DNA from 2 places in the Bacillus sp. Hm123 genome. Region 1 is predicted to be linked to the other one. Evidence: riboswitches for the same ligand, from Rfam matches in the RefSeq annotation. Region 1 holds a riboswitch; the other holds the start of a gene.
What was found. Region 1 has a riboswitch for S-adenosylmethionine ahead of ACSVDJ_RS01610 (methionine ABC transporter ATP-binding protein). Riboswitches for the same ligand answer to the same signal wherever they lie in the genome.

Region 1 (11,153 bases):
TCTTTTGCCGTTTTTATTAATGAATAAAGAGAATCGTCAAGAGTTGCGATCATTGTCTAAAAAACAATGGGGGCTGGGGCTATTATCGGGCTTATTTTTAGCCGCTCATTATGTGTTATGGTTTGAATCATTAAATTATACATCGGTAGCAAGCTCGACGGTTATTGTGACGTTACAGCCATTGTTTTCGATGGTAGGCGGGTATTTTTTATTTAAGGAGCGTTTTAGTAAAGGAGCAATTGTCGGCTTTCTCGTTGCCATTGCTGGAAGCATCGTTATTGGTTGGGGAGATTTTCAAGTGAGTGGCGAGGCGTTGTTTGGTGATATTTTAGCTTTTATTGCAGCTGGTGTAATTACCGCTTATTTCTTTGTGGGGCAGCATGTTCGTAAAAGCTTGTCGCTCGTTCCTTATTCAATCATTGGCTATGCGAGCAGTGCTGTATTTTTAAGCTTGTTTGCCTTTAGCCAGCAAGCCTCCTTTATCGATTATTCGGCTCAAACGTGGTGGTCTTTTATTGGACTAGCGTTTATCGCGACGATTTTGGGACAAACGGTGTTTAATTGGTTGCTGAAATGGTTAAGTACTTCTGTTATTTCGATGAGTATACTAGGAGAAACGATTGGCACTTGTATCCTCGCTTATTTCATTTTAGGTGAAGTCATTTCTGTTCAGCAAGGAATCGGTATCGCTCTTATTTTAATCGGTTTAGCTGTATTTTTGTTGCAGCAAAGAAAGATGGCGTAGATAGAAAGAAAATAGAGCAGTTTCAACTAGGTGAAACTGCTCAAAACTCTTATTTAGATAATAGTTGATTTCTTAATTTCGACATTTCTTTATCTAACGCAAAGGAAGCTTTTGATAGCTCGACTAATTGTTTTTGAGCTTCTGCTGGTATCACTTCTCCTTGATATTTGTAGTTGAGTTTATGTTCTGTTGAGGCCCAAAAATCCATTGCAGAAGTGCGAATTTGGATTTCAGCGGGAACCCATAATACTTGCTTAGATAAAATGACTTGTGTTTCGATAATTAGATGCAAGCTTTTGTAGCCGCTCTTCTTTGGCTCTTTAATATAATCTTTGACGCGAAGGATTCGAGTATCTTCACGCTGTTCAATATGTTCCTTCAGCATGTAGACATCATCGATAAAGCTAGTAACAATACGGACGCCAGCAATATCCCGTATTTCCTTTTCAACGGCTTCTTGCGTTAATGGGATGTTCTTACTTTCAACTTTATCGACCAATGAAAAGACGGTTTTCATTCGCGTTTTCAAATGTTCAATGGGGGAGTAGCCATGTGCTGTTTTCCACTCTAAATCAATAATTTTGAAATCACTTTCTAGCTCGTTTAATGCCATTTGATAAGGAATAAAAAAGCCTTTCCACTCTTTTAATATTTTTTGGATGGCATCGACCGAATGTGTCTCTTGATGCATCGTAAACAACCCCTTGTTCAAAATACGTTGTACTATGCTGTCATCATATCATAGCTTGTTTGGATCAGAAAGATAAAAGAATTTCCTTCTGATTTCACTGAAAAGAATGCAGATAAAAGTGTATTTTATGTGAACTTATTGAACGAAATGACAATTGTATGAAGGTTTATGCTTATATTGATAATATAATGAAAGAATGAATCAACGAATGTGTGAGGTTTTATGATAAAATCGAAGAAGGTGTGAAATGATAAAAAGGAATGAATAATAAAATCATGCGAAGTGAATTGAAGATGGATAAAAAGGATCAAACAGCTTCTGTAACAACATCGGCCAAGTCTTGGTCAACCATTTTGGCACAGACGGTTAAGACCGGGATTATTAAATCTAATTTGATTCCGATGTTTGCAGGACTAACATTGGCTTTATATACGTATGACATGGGACTAGTGGAACATATCCCCGAAATGATTTTTGCGATCATTGGTTCCGCTTTAATTATGGGAGCCGCAGGAGCTTTTAACAATCTATATGATCGTGACATTGATGCGGTGATGGAACGAACAAAAACGAGACCGACTGTAACGGGTGAAATCAATTTGAAAGCTGTTCTGTGGATCGGGATTGGGATGACGATCCTTGGAATAGGGGTACTTGCTTTAGCTTCTCCACTAGCAGCCTTTCTAGGGTTTTTAGGTTTGTTTTTTTACGTTGTTCCGTATACGATGTGGACGAAACGTCGAACGATTTATAATACGGAGGTTGGGAGTATTTCTGGAGCAATGCCTCCGCTAATTGGTTGGGCGGCTGTTCATCCAGATATCACACATCCGGCTAGCCTTGGTCTGTTCATTATTATGATCATTTGGCAAATGCCGCATTTCTATGCGATAGCCATTCGCAAACATGATGAATATAAAGCAGCTAATGTTCCAATGTTACCTGTTGTGAAAGGTTTTAGACGCACTTATATTCAAACGAATGTTTATTTAGTCATTTTGATTGCGACAAGCTTTCTGTTTATGTCATTAAGTTTAGGAATTACGCTGGTGGCACTGCTTTTAAGTGTCATTTGGCTAGTGTTAAGTGTATCGGGTTATCAAAAAATGGATTCGGAGAAATGGGCGAAATCGCTGTTTCTGTATTCGTTGATCCATATGACTGTCCTGTTTTCGACGGTCATTATTTACTCGATTATTGGTATAATTTTCGATTTGTAAAATAGTATGAAGTGAAAAAGCTCTTTTCCTGTTTTAAGGAAAAAGAGTTTTTTTCTTTATATCAATTACCCCTGTAAATATACAGGAATAATTGGTATAAAGAAACTAAATGATTAGTACTATTTACTTGTTTTATCAAATATTAGAAGTGTATAATCTAGTTGATTCATAGTTTCCATATAAAAAGGAGCGTTCAACTTATGACAAGTCAATTAAGTCCAAAAGTAGTTTCGTTTTTAGATGGTTTGAAAAAACTTTATATTAATGGTGAATTCGTGGATTCCGTATCTGGAAAAACTTTCGAAACGCTGAACCCGGCAACAGGTGAAGTATTAGCTGTTGTAGCAGAAGCAGTGGAAGAAGATATCGATTTAGCCGTTCGTGCAGCAAGAGAAGCATTTGATCATGGTGCTTGGTCAAAAATGGGATCAGCGGAAAGAAGCCGCTTAATTTATAAGTTAGCAGATTTAATGGAAGAGAATAAACTAGAGCTTGCTCAACTAGATACATTAGATAATGGTAAGCCACTTCAAGAGACATTAAATGCGGATGTACCGTTAGCTATTGAACATTTCCGTTACTTTGCTGGCTGGTCGACGAAAATTGTTGGTCAAACGATTCCAGTACAAGGAAATTACTTCATGTACACTCGTCATGAGCCAGTTGGGGTAGTAGGTCAAATTATTCCTTGGAACTTCCCATTATTAATGGCTGCTTGGAAGTTAGGGGCGTCACTTGCGACTGGTTGTACGGTTGTTCTTAAACCAGCAGAAAACACACCTTTATCAGCTCTATACTTAGCGACATTGATGGAAGAAGCAGGCTTCCCTAACGGGGTTGTCAACATCGTTCCAGGGTACGGTAAAACAGCTGGACAACCAATCGTTGATCATCCGTTAGTAGATAAGGTTGCTTTCACAGGCTCCACACCAGTTGGTAAAGCAATTATGAAATCAGCTGCTGATACAATGAAACGTGTGACGCTTGAGCTTGGTGGTAAATCACCGAACATTATTTTACCAGATGCCGATTTAACGAAAGCGATTCCAGGAGCGTTAATGGGTATTATGTTTAACCAAGGTCAAGTATGCTGTGCAGGAAGCCGTTTATTCGTACAAAAGAAAATGTACGATAACGTCATGGCAGACTTAACAACAGCTGCGAAATCTGTTAAACAAGGAAACGGTTTAGATTTAGATACAACAATGGGACCTTTAATCTCTGCGGCGCAACAACAGCGAGTAAAAGGCTACATTGATCAAGGAATTGAAGAAGGTGCTGAAGTATTAACAGGCGGTACGATTCCGTTTGATAAAGGTTACTTCGTATCGCCAACGATCTTCGCAGACGTTGATAGCAAAATGAAGATTGCGAATGAAGAAATCTTTGGCCCAGTAGTTGCAGCGATGCCGTTTGATGATATCGATGATTTAGTAGAGAAAGCGAACAACTCTGAGTACGGATTAGCAGCAGGTATTTGGACACAAGATTTGAAAAAAGCGCATAGCGTTGCTCATAAATTACAAGCTGGAACTGTATGGATCAATGCTTACAATGTATTTGATGCAGCCGCTCCATTTGGTGGATACAAACAGTCTGGTATCGGACGCGAAATGGGAAGTTATGCTTTAGATAACTTCACAGAAGTAAAGAGCGTTTGGGTAAATATGGACTAAGTAAGAGTGAAAAAGCCGTGTGTTTGCACGGCTTTTTTAGTTTGGGCTGTTAGGAGGGCTGGCTAAATTTTCTCATGCTATAAAATTGGAGACAGAGAGAGATCCCCATAAATAGAACCGCCAAATAAATCAATGCGATTGTTCCTATCTCCAAGGAAATCACTAAACCACCCAATGAAGACCCTACTGAGCTTCCTAAATAATTAATAGAACTATTCAAAGCAATGGCTGTACTCCCTTGTTTCGGTTGATAAGATAACAAAATATGTTGCTGAGGCGCTTGGGACGCCCAGCCCATCGCTCCCCAAATAAAAAACGGCACATATTTCAAAAGCGGTACATGGATTAGCAACGGCAGGCAGATAATAGCGACGGTTAATGTCGTTAAAATGATCACCATTAATGTTTTCGGCTTTTTAAAGTAATCGATGACATAACCTATCGATAAACTTCCAACTAACCCACCTAACCCCCAAGACCATAAGTAAATTGTTAGATTGATAGTGGAAGCAAAATCCTGTAGGAAGGGGGACAAATATGTATATAAACCTAAACTGGCAATGCTGGCACAAAGCGTAATGAAGACTGTTATCGCCACTCTTTTATCCGTGAACATGGATAATCTTTCTTTTATCGCAGGTGGTGGACTAACAGGAATTTCAGGTAGGAATTTGAATAGGCACACAGTAGCAAGGCAACTAAGTAGGACGACCATCCACATGGTCAATTGCCAATTAAATAGATTAGCAATATATAGACCGATCGGAACTCCTAGCACCGTTCCCATGCTCATGCCTCCAATGGTTAAGCTTAATGCGCGTCCCTTTTTCTCTAAAGGAACTAGTGAAGCGGCCCCTGCTACGGCTAATGGTGAAAATAATCCAGCTGTCATTCCGGCGATCGCTCTTGATAGTAAGAATATAGTGAAGTTCGGAGCTAAAGCACTCCATGCATTGGCAAACCCAAACATCAATATGGAAAATAATAAAACCTTTTTAATCGGTTTTCCAGCTAGAAGAGAAGCAAAAAGTGGAGCTGATACAGCATAAAACAACGTAAAGATGCTGACGGCTTGGCCTACTTGTGAAGCACTTTTCTCATAGGTTGCACTTATTCCAGGAAGTAGACCAGCAATGATATAGGCATCGAACCCAAGGGTGAACATACCTATCGTGAGGAAGAAAACATTTCTCATATGACCGCTCCTTTCATGTGTAAAAATAGTGGGTAAAACGATATGTTATACTTGAAATGATATCTATGTGTAAAAAAATATCATTTTATCAAATGAAAAAGAACGATCATTGTGTTAGAAGGATATAACAAAACGTTATAGCGTTTGAGGGGAATGACAAATGAATACAGACTGGTTACAAAGCTTTGTCGAGGCTGCTAACCAAAAAAGTTTATCGAAAGCAGCCAACGTAAATAACATTTCTCAGCCGGCATTAAGTAAACATATTCGCCATTTAGAAAATGAACTAGATGTCTTATTATTTCATCGGACGTCTAAAGGGGTCGAACTGACAGAAGCGGGAGAACGACTCTATGCTCGGATAAAACCTGTTATGGCAGAATTAGATGACATTCGTCGAGAATTGTGGACATTTCGTCAAGATCATCCAATAGCGATCGGAAGTTTACCTAGCTTGGCCACTTATTATTTACCGTCGAGAATTAAAGGATTTAACTTTCTAGGTAGACCGATCCATTTAATGATGCAAAACACGTCTGAAGAATTGGTCAGGTCATTGCAGGAGGGAAGGCTAGATGCTGTCTTTATTGATAGCCTCTATACGAAAAGCTCATTATGGAGTTGTGAATTGTTTACGGAGCCTTATTGTGCTGTTTTGCCATCAGGACATCCTTTCCAATCAAGGGAAACTGTAGAACTTGCTGATTTGTGTAAAGAGCCATTGATTGTTCATCAAGCTCCATGTGATACGAGAAAGCGGATTGTTAATCAAATCGAATCACTAGGTTATAAACCAAACATCGTAAGTGAAGTAGCTTTTGGAGATTTTGTTTTTGGAGCGATATCGGCTGGAATGGGGATCACGATTTCACCAGAAATGCTAGTGAAACATGTTAGTCACCAACAGATTTTTACATTACCTATTACTAATTTTGGAGAAAAAAGATCGATTTCATTGGTGACTCGGAGAAAGGAGATTGGCGTAAAGTTATATAAATTTTTGTCGGAATTTGTGGAGGAATGAATAGTGTCTTTATATAGTAGAGAAAAACGAAAAACTGTCAACAAATCCTAGTTCAAGGGATTTGTCGACAGTTTAAAGTTAGTGGTTAACGATTTTGCATCCATTCTGGTTTACCGAAACCTTTGAATTCGGCATCAACCACTTTTTCAAATTCTGCTGATTCAACGATTTCGATGATATCCTTTGATAGCTGGGAGTCTTTGTTTTCTTCTTTTACCGCCACAATGTTACGGAATTTATCAGGCATGTTTTCTAAAAATAAGGCCTTTTGCAAGTCTAGTCCTGCGGCTAAAGCGAAGTTACCAGGAACAGCGGCAATGTCTGCACTTTCGATTGCGCGTGGCAGGCCAGCTGCTTCAATCGGTTGAAGCTGTAGGTTTTTCGGGTTTTCAATCACATCTTTCTCTGATGCTTTTAGTTCTTCAATGTTCGGATCAATTTTAATTAAACCTTGTTCTTGCAAAGAAAGCAGTGTACGTGCAGCGTTTGATGGATCGTTAGCAATCGCTACGCGAGCACCATCTTTAATATCATCAATCGACTGATATTCTTTAGAGAAGAAGCCCATTGGTGCAGTCGGGACGATGATTAAATCAGTTAGTTTCATATTGTTTTCTTTCGCGAAGTTTTCAAGGTAAATCGTATGTTGGAATAGGTTAGCGTCGATGTCACCAGCGTCTAATGCTTTGTTTGGCTGAACGTAGTCACTGAATTCAACGAGTTCCACTTTGTAGCCTTTTTCCTCTAGTTGAGGAATGATCGCTTTTTGCAACATATCACTATAGGGCCCCGCTGTTGCTCCAAGCTTGATTTCCTTGCTGTCTCCAGCTGATTTGCTCGTGTCATCTTTTCCACCGCAAGCTGCTAGCGCAGTAATCAATATTAATGCAAGTGCTGCTAGTAAAAATTTTTTCATGTTATTTTCTCCTTTTTTATCTTTTATCGATGGCTTTAGCAATTAAATCTCCCGCTTGTTGAATCAGTTGTACGATGATGATTAAAATGACGACGGTAGCAATCATGATCGTATTGTCGTAGCGGTAATAGCCGAAGCGAATCGCTAAATCTCCGATGCCGCCACCGCCGATGATACCTGCCATCGCAGAGTAGGCAACGAGACTAATAATCGTTAGTGTAATTCCTTGGATAACACTTGATTTTGCTTCAGGTAATAACACATCTTTAATAATCATCCAAGGGGTTGCTCCCACGGCAATCGAAGCTTCAATGACACCTTTATCAATTTCTCGCAAAGAGGTTTCGACAAGGCGAGCGAAAAATGGAATCGCTGCTACTGATAAAGATACACTTGCTGCGATCGGCCCAATCGTATCTCCGACTATTAATTTAGTTAAAGGGAATAAGGCCACTAGTAAAATAATGAACGGAATGGAGCGAACCATATTGACGATAAAGCCTAGAATTCCTTTCACATAGCGGTTCTCCCAGAAGAGACCTTTGTCGGTGACGAATAAAATAATGCCAAGCGGTAAACCGACAATGAGTGAAATACTTAAAGAAATTCCGATCATTAACAGGGTTTCACCAAACGCTTTCCAAATGTCTGGCAGCATCTCGATGAAATGTTGGACATCAAATAGCATGCTCAATCACCTCCACATAAGCGCCACGACTTTCCATATAGGATTGTGCTTTGGCGATGCTGTCTTCTTGTCCTTGTAATTCCATCAGGAAGATTCCTAGTGGCTTTTCTTGAATGTATTCAATGGTGCCGTGTAGGAAATTCCCACGGACGTCAAAGCTTTGAAGCATATCGGAAATGACTCCTTCACCAGCGACTTCACCTTTAAACAACACTTTCACGATTTTTCCTGTGACGCTATGTACAATCGATGGCGGTAAGTCAAACGATACGACACTACTAATGAATTCCTTTGTTAGCGGCTTGTCTGGATTCGCGAAAATATCGTACACTGAACCTTCCTCAATCACTTTTCCGTCTTGCATGATGACCATGCGATCACAAATTTCCTTCACAACGTCCATTTCATGCGTAATGAGAACGATGGTGATATTCAGTTCACGATTGATTTTTTTTAGTAATCGCAAAATCGATACCGTTGTTTTCGGATCAAGTGCGGAGGTGGCTTCATCACAAAGTAAGATCGACGGATTGTTAGCTAAGGCTCTCGCAATGCCTACTCGTTGTTTTTGTCCGCCGCTAAGCTGGGCAGGGTAGACGTCAATTTTTTCAGAGAGACCGACCATGTCTAATAGTTCACGTACTCGATGATCAATTGTTTCTTTCGGTGTATTCGCTGCTTTTAAAGCGAAACGGATGTTTTCACCGACCGTTTTTTGACTAATGAGATAGAAATGTTGAAAGATCATGCCGATTTTCAAGCGAGCTTGACGTAAGGCAACGCTGCTTAATTTCGTTAAATCTTGCCCATCGACGATGATGCTACCGCTTGTAGGGCGCTCTAATAAATTAATACAGCGTAGAAGGGAGCTTTTTCCTGCCCCTGAGTAACCGACAATGCCGAAAACCTCACCTTTTTGGATCGTGAGTGATACATTATCAACGCCTTTTACTTGTTTCTTTTTTGTTTCATATATTTTTGTAAGATTCTGAATCTCTAACATAAGGAATCCCTCTTATCTATTGGTAAATTTCTTGAAAATACAAAAAATGCTTCTTTCCATATCTGAAAGAAGCATCGTTTAAGAAACGGTCGATTTATCTTTCAGAATGAAATCATTCTGTAGGAATTAGCACCTTCCCATCATATGGGGGTTGCTGGACGTCATCGGGCCTATCCCTCAGTCACTCGTGATAAATTCCAATTATTCAAATGTGTTTTAAAAGGTTTTTAAAAGGTATGGTCTTTATAATAAAGTGCTTTAGTATTATTGTCAAACACTTTTTTGAAAATTTTAATTTTTGTTATAGCGGGAAGAACAATGGGATGATAATCATCATGACGATCATCATAATTAGTTGTAATGGTACGCCTACTTTCACAAAATCCATGAACTTATAGCCTCCCGCTGTCATCACAAGTGCGTTTGTCGGAGAAGCAACAGGTGTAGCTAACGCCATGTTGGCACTAACGGCTACCGCCACCAACATCGTAGTAGGATTGACATCTAAGCTCAGCGCAGCGTTGATAGCAATAGGGGCAAATAACACCGTTGTAGCGGTATTACTAATGAATTGGCTGAACACCATCGCTAAAAAATAAATGCCTGCAAGCACACCCATCGCTCCAAACCCACCGAGCGATTGAACAATTCCTTCTGAAAGAATTGTCATCCCACCAGTTTTATCTAAGGCGGTGGCCATCGGTAACATCGCTGCAATTAAGACGATGCTTTCCCAGTTGATTCGACTATAGGCATCATCCATATTTCGAACACATCCCGTCACAACCATTAATACAGCAGCGATTAATACGGAGATAACGGCAGGGAACACTTCAAACACCATCGATAAAATCATCAATAGCATAATTCCACCAGCGATCGCAGCTTTTCCGCTAGCCGCTGCCATGCTGGCGTGTTCCTTCGGTTGCCCGATGACGACGACATCTTTCGTCTCTTTCGCCAACAATTCAATTTCATTCCATGCCCCTTGGACTAATAGGGCATCACCGAAGCGAAGTCGTTGTTTAGATGTTTGTTTTAACACATGCTCGCCTTGGCGATTAATCCGAATAATATTTAAGTTATATTTTTCACGGAAGCCAATATCTCTCACTGTTTTATTAACTAGGCTAGAATGAGGAGTTAGTAGCACTTCAGCAATACCGAGTTCTTTTGATACGAGCTCGCCTGCTTCTGAATGCTCATCTTCTAAAATTAATGAATAATCTTTCACTAATTTTTGGACATTTTCGAGAGAGCCTTGAATATAAAGCGAGTCTTTCAGTTGAATAATGCTTCCTGGACCGGCCATTTCTTGATAAGTGACCGGCAAAAGGTTAATGCCATCCGTTGATTTTCGCCGAATTTGCAAGATGCATAATTGATAATTAACCGGAATTTTCAATTGTGCTAATCGCTTGCCGATCATTTCTGAATCATTGGGTACATTTACTCGGTATAAACGATCACCTAATTGATAATCAAGGGCAAGCTGTTTAGGGGATAGCTTATGTTCAGCCTTTGATTGATTGTTATTTTTTTCGTTAGGAAGCAATCGGTTGCGGACGAGAAATAAATAAATGATTCCGACGATAGAACCGAGAACCCCAATTGGCGTGATGTCGAATAAACCAAGTTTCTCATAGCCGTGATCAACAAGACTTTGACTAATAATTAAGTTAGACGGGGAGGCGATAAGCGTTAACATTCCAGAAAAGCTAGCCATGAAAGATAATGGAATTAAATATTTAGATGGACTGCTATTCATACTCATCGCAATACTTACAACGATCGGCATCATTAAAGCCACCGTTCCCGTATTACTTAAAAAAGCACCGACACAAGCGACAATGACGAGCAGCAAAATAAATAATCTCTTCTCGCTATCCCCTGAAAAACGAAGAAGAAGATTTCCTGCCATTTGCGCGAGGCCTGTCCGAAAAATTCCAGCTCCCACGATAAATAAGCCAGCTAACATAATCACAACAGAATTAG
Region 2 (11,153 bases), 1.1 Mb from region 1:
CCTAAAATGCCGTCATAAGGTCCCGTCATTCCAACATCGGATAAATAAGCGGTTCCTTTTGGCAACACGCGATGATCAGCCGTCTGAACGTGGGTATGTGTACCAACCACGGCCGATACTTTCCCATCTAAAAACCAACCGATCGCCTGCTTTTCACTAGTCGCTTCTGCATGGACATCGACAAAGATAAACGGCGTTCGTTTTCTCGCTTCTTCCGCCAATTTTTCGACCTCGGTAAACGGGCAATCTAACGGCGGCATAAATGTACGACCTTGAATATTAATAACCGCAACTTCTACCCCTGCTTGCTTCACGAAGATCAAGCCCTTTCCAGGTGTACCTTCTGGGAAATTTGCTGGTCGCACAAGTTGCTTCGCTTCATCGATAAATTCAAATATCTCTTTATTATCCCAAGCATGATTCCCTAATGTAACGGCGTCCGCTCCATCATTTAAAAACTGACGATAGATTTTCTCGGTAATTCCTCGTCCAGCAGCTGCATTTTCACCGTTGACAATTGTGCATTCAGGTCGGTATTTCTTTTTAAGCATCGGTAAATATTCACTAACCATTTCTCGGCCTAGTGAGCCAACCACATCGCCTACAAATAATATTTTCATCGTTCTTTCCTTTCCGTCATTTGTTTTTTTACAAAGGGAAAGCGGTGTGAAGGACTCACACCGCTTTATTTCGCATATTCCACAGCTCGTGTTTCTCTTATCACTGTCACTTTAATATGGCCTGGATAATCCAGTTCCCCTTCAATCCGTTTTCGAATGTCGCGTGCTAATCGATGAGCGTGAAGATCATCGATTTGATCAGGTTTCACCATAATACGTACTTCACGTCCTGCTTGAATCGCAAATGACTTCTCTACTCCATCATAGGATTCTGAAATTTCTTCCAGCTTTTCAAGACGGCGTATATAGTTTTCGAGCGTTTCGCTACGAGCACCTGGTCTAGCAGCAGAAAGAGCATCTGCAGCGGCCACAAGCACAGCAATAATGGATGTCGGTTCTGTATCTCCATGATGCGACGCAATACTATTAATAACAATTGGGTGTTCTTTATACTTCGTCGCAAGCTCTACACCGATCTCCACATGGCTTCCTTCTACTTCGTGATCTACCGCTTTTCCGATATCGTGAAGTAGTCCGGCGCGGCGAGCAAGGGTTTCATCTTCACCAAGCTCAGCAGCCAGAAGTCCTGTAAGAAAGGCTACTTCCATTGAATGTTTTAACACGTTCTGACCGTAGCTCGTACGGAATTTCAAACGTCCTAATATCTTGATTAAATCCGGGTGAAGTCCATGAATACCAACTTCAAATGTAGTTTGTTCACCCACTTCGCGGATGTATTCATCCACTTCTCTTCTAGCTTTATCAACCATTTCCTCAATGCGAGCTGGATGGATTCGTCCATCTTGAACAAGCTTCTCAAGTGCAATTCGAGCCGTTTCACGACGGATTGGATCAAAGCCTGAAAGAATGACCGCTTCTGGTGTATCATCGATAATTAAATCAATACCTGTAAGCGTTTCAAGTGTTCGAATGTTTCGTCCTTCACGACCAATGATACGGCCTTTCATTTCATCATTTGGCAAGTTTACAACTGAAACCGTTGTTTCTGCCACATGGTCTGCTGCACAGCGCTGAACAGCTAGAGAAAGAATATTTTTCGCCTTCTTGTCGGCCTCTTCTTTCGCGCGATTCTCTTGCTCTTTTGTCATCACAGCGATATCATGTGCAAGTTCTTGTTCGACGCGTTCTAAAATGATCGCACGAGCTTCATCACGAGTGAGACTTGAGATTCGTTCCAGTTCAGCTTTCTGTACTTTCACCATCTCTTCCACTTTGCTGTCCATCTCTTCAATATGTTGTTGTCTCTTAGTCAGAGCTTCCTCTTTCTGCTCAAGCTGAGCCTCACGTTTATCTAATTGCTCATCTTTACGATCAAGGTTCTCTTCTTTTTGTAATAAACGATTCTCTTGTTTTTGCAATTCGTTTCTTCGTTCACGAAGCTCTAATTCAGTGTCTGTACGAAGTTTATGAATTTCATCCTTTGCTTCAAGCAGGGCTTCTTTTTTCAGCGCTTCCGCTTCTCGATTGGCATCTTCAATAATTTGTTCTGCCGCATCTTTTGCCCCTGCAATTTTCGACTCCGCAATGGATTTCCTAACAAAATAGCCAACAACTACACCGACGATTAGGCCAAGCAAAATGGAGATGATTGTAATAGCATCCATGATTTCACCTCCCCTTGCTATGATCTGTTGTCATGTTTTTAACATGTCGGCTGATACATTGTTTCAACATTTCAATATACAGCATCAATTCTTCCACTTTTAAGAGAAAAAAATGTAAAATATACATACTAATTTTATAGGTGCAGAAATTCGTTGTCAAGCCTTTCATCTTAGACACCGTATTAATTCTTTCATATATACAAAAGAAGCAGTGTAACAAAACACTGCTTCAACAGATTTTATTCATCTAGTAGATTAAATTCGTCTGATGTACCTTCTTCTACAGGTTCCGTTACATCTTCATCTAACCCATATTGCTTTCGAATCTTCAGCATGATCTCTTGCGAAATATCCGGGTTCTCTTTTAAAAATTGCTTAGCATTTTCACGCCCTTGTCCTAAGCGTTCTTCATTGTAAGAGTACCAAGCACCGCTCTTTTGAATAATGTCTTCATCTGAGCCTAAATCAATGATTTCTCCTTCTTTAGAGATACCTTCTCCGTACATGATATCCACTTCTGCCACGCGGAAAGGAGGAGCTACTTTGTTTTTCACTACTTTTATTTTCGTTTTATTACCGACCATTTCATTTCCTTGCTTCAACGTTTCTGCACGACGAACTTCTAAACGCACAGAGCTGTAGAATTTAAGCGCACGTCCACCTGGTGTTGTCTCAGGATTCCCGAACATGACACCTACTTTCTCACGAATTTGGTTAATGAAGATGGCGATCGTTTTCGATTTATTAATCGCTCCTGAAAGCTTACGCAACGCCTGTGACATAAGACGCGCTTGTAAACCAACGTGCGCATCACCCATTTCACCCTCAATCTCTGCTTTCGGTACTAAAGCTGCGACTGAGTCAATGACAAGAATGTCGATCGCACCGCTTCGCACAAGTGCTTCCGCAATTTCTAATGCTTGTTCCCCTGTATCTGGTTGAGATAGTAAAAGTTCGTCAATATTGACCCCTAGCTTTTGAGCGTATACTGGATCGAGCGCGTGCTCCGCATCAATAAACGCTGCCTGACCACCACTTGCTTGTACTTCAGCAATCGCATGAAGAGCCACCGTCGTCTTACCAGAACTCTCTGGACCATATATTTCAATAATACGCCCACGTGGATAGCCACCTACTCCAAGCGCTGCATCAAGAGCAAGGGATCCACTTGGGATCGTTGAGATTTTGCGATCAGTTTGCTCACCTAGCTTCATAATCGACCCTTTACCGAATTGCTTTTCAATTTGCTTTAAAGCCATATCTAATGCTGCTTGACGATCGTTCATTCAAATTCCTCCTTAAAATAACAAATCTATTAAAAAATTAATTATTGAATTTCCTGTTTCAAAATCTATCATTACTATACCCTTTTTATGAGACAATTTCAAGTGAAAAGCGAACATTTATTCGCTTTTTTAATATTTACATGTTTTGAGAAAAAAGACCACACAATCTGAAGAAGGACATCGTTTGGAGAAAAGTTGGAGGAAAAAACTGATAAGCATCCGCCTATCTATATTACCACAGACTTTATCAAGAAGGGTATCTTTAATGACTGATTTCAATCAACTTATACGCTATTTTCATCATAAAAAGACCGACGCTAAAATGGAATATACAGTAACTAACCTATACCGTATAGATATTCCATCTAAGCGCCAGTCTTTTGTTTTTTCTTTTATGCCTCTACGGTAACTCCTGTTGCTTTTTCAATCGCTTGATTCAAATCAACAATTAAGTCCTTTGTAGATTCTAGTCCGATCGATAAACGAATTAACTCTTCTTTCACTCCAGACTTTTCTAACTCCTCTTTATTTAACTGTTGGTGCGTCGTTGTAGCCGGGTGAATGATCAATGACTTTCCATCCCCGACATTGGCAACATGTGACCATAATTGCACATTATCAATTACTGTTTTCCCTGCTTCTCGACCACCTTTAATACCGAAAACGACGATCGATCCGTTGCTATTGTTCAAATATTTTTTAGCTAAATCATGTGATGGATGTTCTGGTAAACTCGGATGGGAAACCCATTCCACACCAGGGTGATTGTTTAAATAGTTCACGATTTCTAATGTATTTTCGTGATGACGTTGAATTCGCAAATGAAGCGTCTCCAGTCCTTGCAGCAATAAAAAAGCACTATTGGCACTTAAAGCCGGACCAAAATCTCTTAACAGCTGCACTCGTAGCTTCACAGCAAATGCTGATCCTTCAATGTCAGCATATTTCAACCCATGATAAGATTCGTCAGGCTCTGTAAAACCAGGGAATTTCTCGCTGTCCCAATTGAACTTCCCACCATCTACTACGACACCACCAATCACTGTACCGTGGCCACTAATCCATTTCGTCGCAGAATGGACGACGATATCTGCCCCCCAAGTAAGCGGCTTGCAAACATACGGTGATGCGAATGTGCTATCGATAATTAGCGGGATACCATTCGCATGAGCGATATCTGCCACTTTCTCCACATCCAACACATTTAGAGATGGATTTCCGATAATTTCTCCAAAAAGAGCCTTCGTTTTCGGTGTAATCGCTTTTCGGTAGTTCTCAGGATCCGTCGAATCAACAAATTTAACGGTGATGCCATACTTCGGAAGCGTGTTAGCAAATAAATTATATGTACCACCATATAAATTACTCGCTGCCACGATTTCATCGCCCGCATGTGCTAAATTCAATATAGAAAAAGCGATGGCTGCCATTCCGGAAGATAATGCTACTGCGGCAGCTCCTTCTTCAAGCAATGCCACTCGTTTTTCAAATACATCAACCGTTGGATTCGTAATACGGGTGTAAATATTTCCAGGCTTTTGTAGCGCGAATAAAGCGTTCGCATGATCTGTATCTTCAAATACGTACGAAGTTGTTTCATAAATCGGTACAGCACGAGCTCCTGTCACTGGATCTGGCACCTGGCCTCCGTGTAATAACAATGTCTCTTGATCCCAATTTTCTTTTGTCATGTGTAAACCCCTCCTAAATGAATGTTTATGATGTTCTAGAGGAAGATAAAAAACCCCTCTTCTTATCAAAAAGAAGAGGGTTTAATGATTAGGTCCTCCTCTTATCTTCCAGACAAAAAAGTCTGTAGGAATTAGCACCGTTTCAGACAATATCGCCTGAAGGTTGCCGGGCTTCATAGGGCCTAATCCCTCCGCCGCTCGTAATAAGAGTGTCAATATTAAATTCAATAAGCCAGTAAACTCTTAAAAAGATTATATAATAATCCAATCAGAATGGTCAATAATATTTTGAATATTTTTATTTATTTTGATCGAGAGCGTGAAGTAAATAATGGCAGCCATATTTAACTGAACGCTTACGAATCCCCGCTCGACTTCCCACAAGGTTAAGCTGATAAACTTTCGTCTCTTGAGAACGTTCGGCCAGGCCAATCCAAACAGTGCCAGGGGCTTGGCCATCCATTTCATCAGGACCAGCCACTCCAGTAAAACTAATAGCAAAATCACTATCGAAAATCGCTCTTGTATTTTCTGCTAGTTCAAGTGCACATTGTTCACTGACAGCTCCATATGTATCAATAGTCTCTTTTTTCACATTAACAAGTTGCTTCTTCGCATCATTGGAGTAACAAACGATCCCGCCTTTAAAGATCGCACTCACACCTTCGACAGCTGTCAATTCACTTTGGAAAAGACCACCTGTTAAACTCTCAGCAGCTGCAATCGATAAATTTCTTTCCTTCAGTAATTCCGCCAACTCTTCCACAATCGTTGTTTGGTCATACCCATAAAAATATGGACCGACACGTCGGAGAATTTCAGCTTCTACTTCCTGAATCATGCCAATAGCTTCTTCTTCTGATTCATGCTTCGCTGTAATTCGAAGCGTGACCTCTCCATCTCCTGCTAATGGGGCAATCGTTGGATTCTTTTGATTGAGTAACAAGTCTTCCACTTCAACCTCAAGAGCCGATTCACCAATTCCGAAAAACCTCAATACCCGAGACTCGATTCGCTCGACTTTCTCTAACAGTTGGATCAACTCATTTTTTCCATAGTTTAAAAACATCGGTTGCATTTCTTTCGGTGGTCCAGGCAATAACATATACTGTTTTCCACTTGCTTTAAGTAACATCCCCGGAGCCATGCCATAATCATTTGGTAATACTGTACTTCCGCTCATCACTAAAGCTTGTTTCTTATTATTTTCAGTCATTGTTCGGTTCACTTTGACAAAATACGCTTCTATACTTTTCAAGGCGACTTCATTATATTCAAGTTCACACCCAATATGTTTGGCAAGCGCTTCCTTCGTCAAATCATCCTTTGTCGGTCCAAGTCCGCCTGTGAAAATTAACAGATCGGCACGCTTCTCCGCTTCTTTCACCACATCAACCAGTCGTGTCGGATTATCTCCCACAACTGTATGATAGTATACATTAATGCCGATTTCGGCTAAATGATGAGAAAGAAACTGTGCATTCGTATTGGTAATTTGTCCTAGTAACAACTCAGATCCTACAGCAATAATTTCAGCGTTCATACTAACACCCCTACTTCTAAAAAAGCTGACAAAAACATTGAATGACTGCCCTTAGCGCTCATATAGTATCCACTATAACAACTATATGATAGTAAGAGTGTGTCTGATTCTTTGCTTAAGTCAGCCTCCTATCTATTATTTTGAATGTTTAAATACGTGACGATTGAGATAGAAATAATCCCAACCGGACCATATCGTAAAGAATGTCGCTACCCATAGTGAGATATCAGCAAATGGGATCGACAAGCTTTCAAATGGCGCATTATGGAGCAATAGAGCGGAAATCGCAATAATTTGCGTCCATGTTTTGATTTTGCCAAGCATATTCGCAGCGACCACTTCGCCTTCACCAGCAAGAATAAGGCGCAGCCCCGTGACAGCAAATTCGCGGCTAATAATGATGATGACAATCCAAGAGGCAGCAAACCCTAGCTCAACTAAAACGATGAGTGCCGCAGATACGAGTAATTTATCTGCCAACGGGTCCAAAAACTTCCCTAAGTTCGTCACTAGATTGTACTTTCTTGCAAGATAACCATCGATCCAATCCGTTGTTGCTGCAATAATAAAGATTAGCGCCCCTACAAAGTGGGTCATCGGCATAGTTGAGCCTAAAAATTCGATCTCTCCCCAATTAAAATCGACCACCATGACGATTAAAAAAATGGGGATCATCAAAATTCGCGATACAGTAATCTTATTAGGTAAATTCACAATTGTCCCTCCACTTATCAAGATGAGATGCCTTTTAACTGGCACCTCACCATTCAAACCGTTCCTTACTTAGAAGCTTACTTTTTTTGAATAATAATGTTTTGCGTTACTTGACTAGCTGCAGGAATTTGATACGTAACTACTTCACCGTTTACTTTAATTTCCGTATCTACCGCATTTCCTACTCTAATCTTCGCTTCTGTTTGACCCGTTAAATCAAATGTTTGCGTTTGACCTTTTGGAATCATATCACCGAAATGGCTCTTCCCGTTTCCGTCTTTGACACCGACCCAAGTGCTTCCTTTCGATGAAATCGTTAGTTCAAACTTTTCAGCTTCTTTCAGTTCATAAGTGGAATCGCTTCCGCTTGCCCCAACAGCTGTTAATACTGGCTTAGCAGGCTCTTCTACTTTCGGTTCCTCTTTTACTTCTTTTTCTTCTTTCGCAGGAGCTTCCTCCTTGCCTTCATCTTCATTGTTTTGCTCCGTAGATTCCTTAACAACAGGTTTTTCTACCACTTGCTTCTCATCTGCATCGTTTTTAGGCATTAGTACCCAAACCAAGAACAGAGCCCCAATGACAAAAGTCGTTACTAATATTTTCGGTAAATGTTCAAGAAGTTTAGATGGCTCAGTAGGAACTTTTGATTTCACTGGCTCAACCTTTGTCGCCCTTTGAGGAATTTCATCTTCATGGGAAGATGGCACTTCACTTTTAAACTCCTCAAATAATTCATCAGGGTTTAAACCTACAGCTTCAGCATATTGTTTAATAAATGCTCGAACATAAAATTTCCCTGGCATCATGTCATAATTTCCTTCTTCGATGCCTGTTAAGTATCTTTTTTGAATTTTCGTCATTTCCTGTACATCGGCTAATGACAATCCTTTTGCTTTTCGCGCTTCTCTTAAGCGATTTCCTAGTTCAGTCAACAATAACACCTTCCATAATTAAAAATCAAAACCACCGAAGTTTGAATCCTGAAAAAAGCTATTCCTTTCCACAGGCTCATATGTAATTTCTTCTTCAGGATGATTTCGAAGTTCAATGATATAATCAAAATCTTCTATTTTATACTCACTGTTTCGAACAAAAATATCTGGATGCTCTACTACTTTAACAGCAGGCAGCCTCATAATTTCTCGAACGAGCTGCCAATGCTTTTCACTCGCTCTTTGTGTTGATACAACACCGTCCATAATAAAAATGTTATTGGCATTATATTCGTCGCGAATCAATTGATCACGAACCGTTTGTTTAATCATAGTGGAAGACATAAACAGCCATCTCTTATTCGCACAGACGCTAGCCGCAACAATTGACTCCGTCTTTCCCACTCGAGGCATCCCCCGTATACCGATTAATTTATGCCCTTCCATTTTATACAATTCTGCCATAAAATCAACGAGAAGTCCAAGCTCATTTCTCACGAATCGAAAAGTTTTCTTATCATCGGCATCTCGCTCGATATATCGACCATGCCTCACAGCCATTCGATCACGTAATTTCGGTTCCCTCAATTTAATAATTTGAATCGTATCAATCGTTTCAAGAATCGATTCAAGCCTTCGAATCTGATCTTCACTTTGAGCCCGTATTAACAATCCCCGGCTACCATCATCTACACCGTTAATAGTAATAATGTTAATGGAAAGCATACCCAATAATGAAGAAACATCCCCTAATAATCCAGGACGGTTTTTCATAATTTTATACTCTAAATACCAAACTTTTTTGGACATACAAACACCCCTTGTGACTTGACCTTGATCATGCCCATAAATAAATAATATCTACTTTCTATCATAAATGATTTATGCGCTTTTTAAAAGAAAAAAGAGAGGAATTTCCTCCCTCTCTTTTAGCGCACCCCATTATTCTGAACTAATTTCACCATAACATTGGCAATTGCGTGCTGTTCCTCTTCAGAAGCGACAGACCATAAATCAGATAACACACGCTCTTGTTCATTTTTCGGATCAACTTTTTTTGCTAAATAATCACCCACTTGATAGGCCACATTACCGATTGTTTCATTGTTCATGCCTTGGTCTTGGGCTTGGTTGAGCTTTGTTCCTAAAAAGTTTTTCCACTCGTGCCAATTTTCAAGTACTGACATCTTATTGTCCCTCCCTTTATTGAGTTACAATCATAGTTTGCATCGATTTAAAAAACTTATTCAATAAATATTTACGTGTACCAGCCGCCGTTCACTGACACGACTTGTCCAGTGAGATAGGAAGAAGCTGACGAACAAAGAAAGCTAACGACTGCTGCAATTTCTGTCGGTTCCGCCAGCCTCCCCATTGGAATCTCTTCTGCTATTTCGTCTAGCTCTTCGCTAGAAAATTGCGCCATCATTTTTGTGTTTACTGCACCAGGTGCGACCGCATTCACTTTAATACGAGCAGGAGCCAGCTCCTTCGCTAATGACTTAACGAATGCAATTTGCGCCCCCTTCACTGTAGAGTAAACGACTTCACAAGCCGCGCCTGTTTGCCCCCAAATCGAAGAAATAAAGACAATCGACGGCGTTGCACCTTTTTGCAACTTCGAAATGAGCTTTTGACTGATCATCATCGGGCTTTTGACATGAAGTGTCCAAAGCAGATCCATTTCTTCTTCTTTTACGTCTTGAAATAAGCCGTAGTGAGATATTCCATGAGCAAAAATAACCGCTTCAACAGAAAATAACTGCTGAAGAAGTTTCTCGACTCCATCCAATGAAGATAAATCTGCCTGTACAGACAAGCTCTCGACTCCCATTTCTTCTATTTGCTTTTGTAATGCTTTTATTTTATCTTCTCCATTTGTGTATTGTAGATATAGATTCCAACCGTCAAGCGCTAGTTTTTTGGCGACTTCTTGACCAATTCCGCCACTTGCTCCAACGACTAAAGCAAATCGTTTCATAATTCCCCATTCTCCTCTTAAACTTGAAAAGCCGGACTTCTAAAGAAGCTAAAGCCGGCTTTTTCTTTCTATACTTATTGCTTTGGCACAATATGAAAGGCGGTTAAACGTTCCTCCGCGATCATATGAGCGGCAACAGCTTGCACCTCGGCAAACGTAATCATTTCAAGCATCGGAACGACTTCGAATAAATCCATCTCATTAAAGGTATAGCGCGTAAATTGATTAGCAATATATTCAGGCGAATTGACTGCGCGCAAAAAAGCACCAATTTTTTTCTTGACGGATCGTTTCAATGCTTCTTCCGTTAAGTGCTTGCCTTCTTTCGCCTCTAGGAGAATTTTTTGTACTCGTTCCTCCAGCTCATCCGGACGAGCCGTATCTCCTCCTACCATCGCAAAACCAAAGCCCTTTTCTTGAGTGAAGTCATAACCAAATGTGTCATCAATTAACCCTTCACGATACATTTGATAGTAGAGCTCAGAGCTTTTTCCAAAGAGCATATCGAGCAAAATATTCATCGTTAATTCTCTTTTCAATAATTCCTTACCTTGTAAGTCGGTGTCAACCGCTTTCAACCCTACTTCACATTTTGACGATTGGACATTCATCGCAAGTACTCGCTTCTTCTCCTTCACCACTTCAGGCTCTTGTTCAAAGCGACGCTTAATCTCCGGCTGATCAGTAAACGGCTTTTTCGCTTGATTATCGCGAACGAATGTCATAGTTTCTTCCGGATTGATGGAACCAACAACAAATAG

Region 2: linked by a shared signal. The riboswitch ahead of ACSVDJ_RS07310 (O-acetylhomoserine aminocarboxypropyltransferase/cysteine synthase family protein) and the one ahead of ACSVDJ_RS01610 (methionine ABC transporter ATP-binding protein) in region 1 are both predicted to bind S-adenosylmethionine.

What each region holds. Positions count from the first base shown of each region.
Region 1 is NZ_CM200277.1:253,903-265,055, forward strand. It holds gene ACSVDJ_RS01570 (DMT family transporter) at 1-745, shown strand, start outside; gene ACSVDJ_RS01575 (GTP pyrophosphokinase) at 795-1,436, opposite strand; gene cyoE (heme o synthase) at 1,730-2,656, shown strand; gene ACSVDJ_RS01585 (aldehyde dehydrogenase family protein) at 2,857-4,332, shown strand; gene ACSVDJ_RS01590 (MFS transporter) at 4,382-5,527, opposite strand; gene ACSVDJ_RS01595 (LysR family transcriptional regulator) at 5,688-6,551, shown strand; gene ACSVDJ_RS01600 (MetQ/NlpA family ABC transporter substrate-binding protein) at 6,637-7,467, opposite strand; gene ACSVDJ_RS01605 (methionine ABC transporter permease) at 7,484-8,155, opposite strand; gene ACSVDJ_RS01610 (methionine ABC transporter ATP-binding protein) at 8,145-9,158, opposite strand; SAM riboswitch class I at 9,250-9,355, opposite strand; gene ACSVDJ_RS01615 (SLC13 family permease) at 9,460-11,153, opposite strand, start outside.
Region 2 is NZ_CM200277.1:1,398,451-1,409,603, reverse strand. It holds gene ACSVDJ_RS07325 (TIGR00282 family metallophosphoesterase) at 1-620, opposite strand, end outside; gene rny (ribonuclease Y) at 686-2,245, opposite strand; gene recA (recombinase RecA) at 2,485-3,531, opposite strand; gene ACSVDJ_RS07310 (O-acetylhomoserine aminocarboxypropyltransferase/cysteine synthase family protein) at 3,924-5,222, opposite strand; SAM riboswitch class I at 5,321-5,432, opposite strand; gene ACSVDJ_RS07305 (competence/damage-inducible protein A) at 5,521-6,765, opposite strand; gene pgsA (CDP-diacylglycerol--glycerol-3-phosphate 3-phosphatidyltransferase) at 6,901-7,479, opposite strand; gene ACSVDJ_RS07295 (RodZ domain-containing protein) at 7,557-8,411, opposite strand; gene ACSVDJ_RS07290 (YmfK family protein) at 8,430-9,221, opposite strand; gene ACSVDJ_RS07285 (DUF3243 domain-containing protein) at 9,341-9,598, opposite strand; gene ymfI (elongation factor P 5-aminopentanone reductase) at 9,670-10,392, opposite strand; gene yfmH (EF-P 5-aminopentanol modification-associated protein YfmH) at 10,467-11,153, opposite strand, start outside.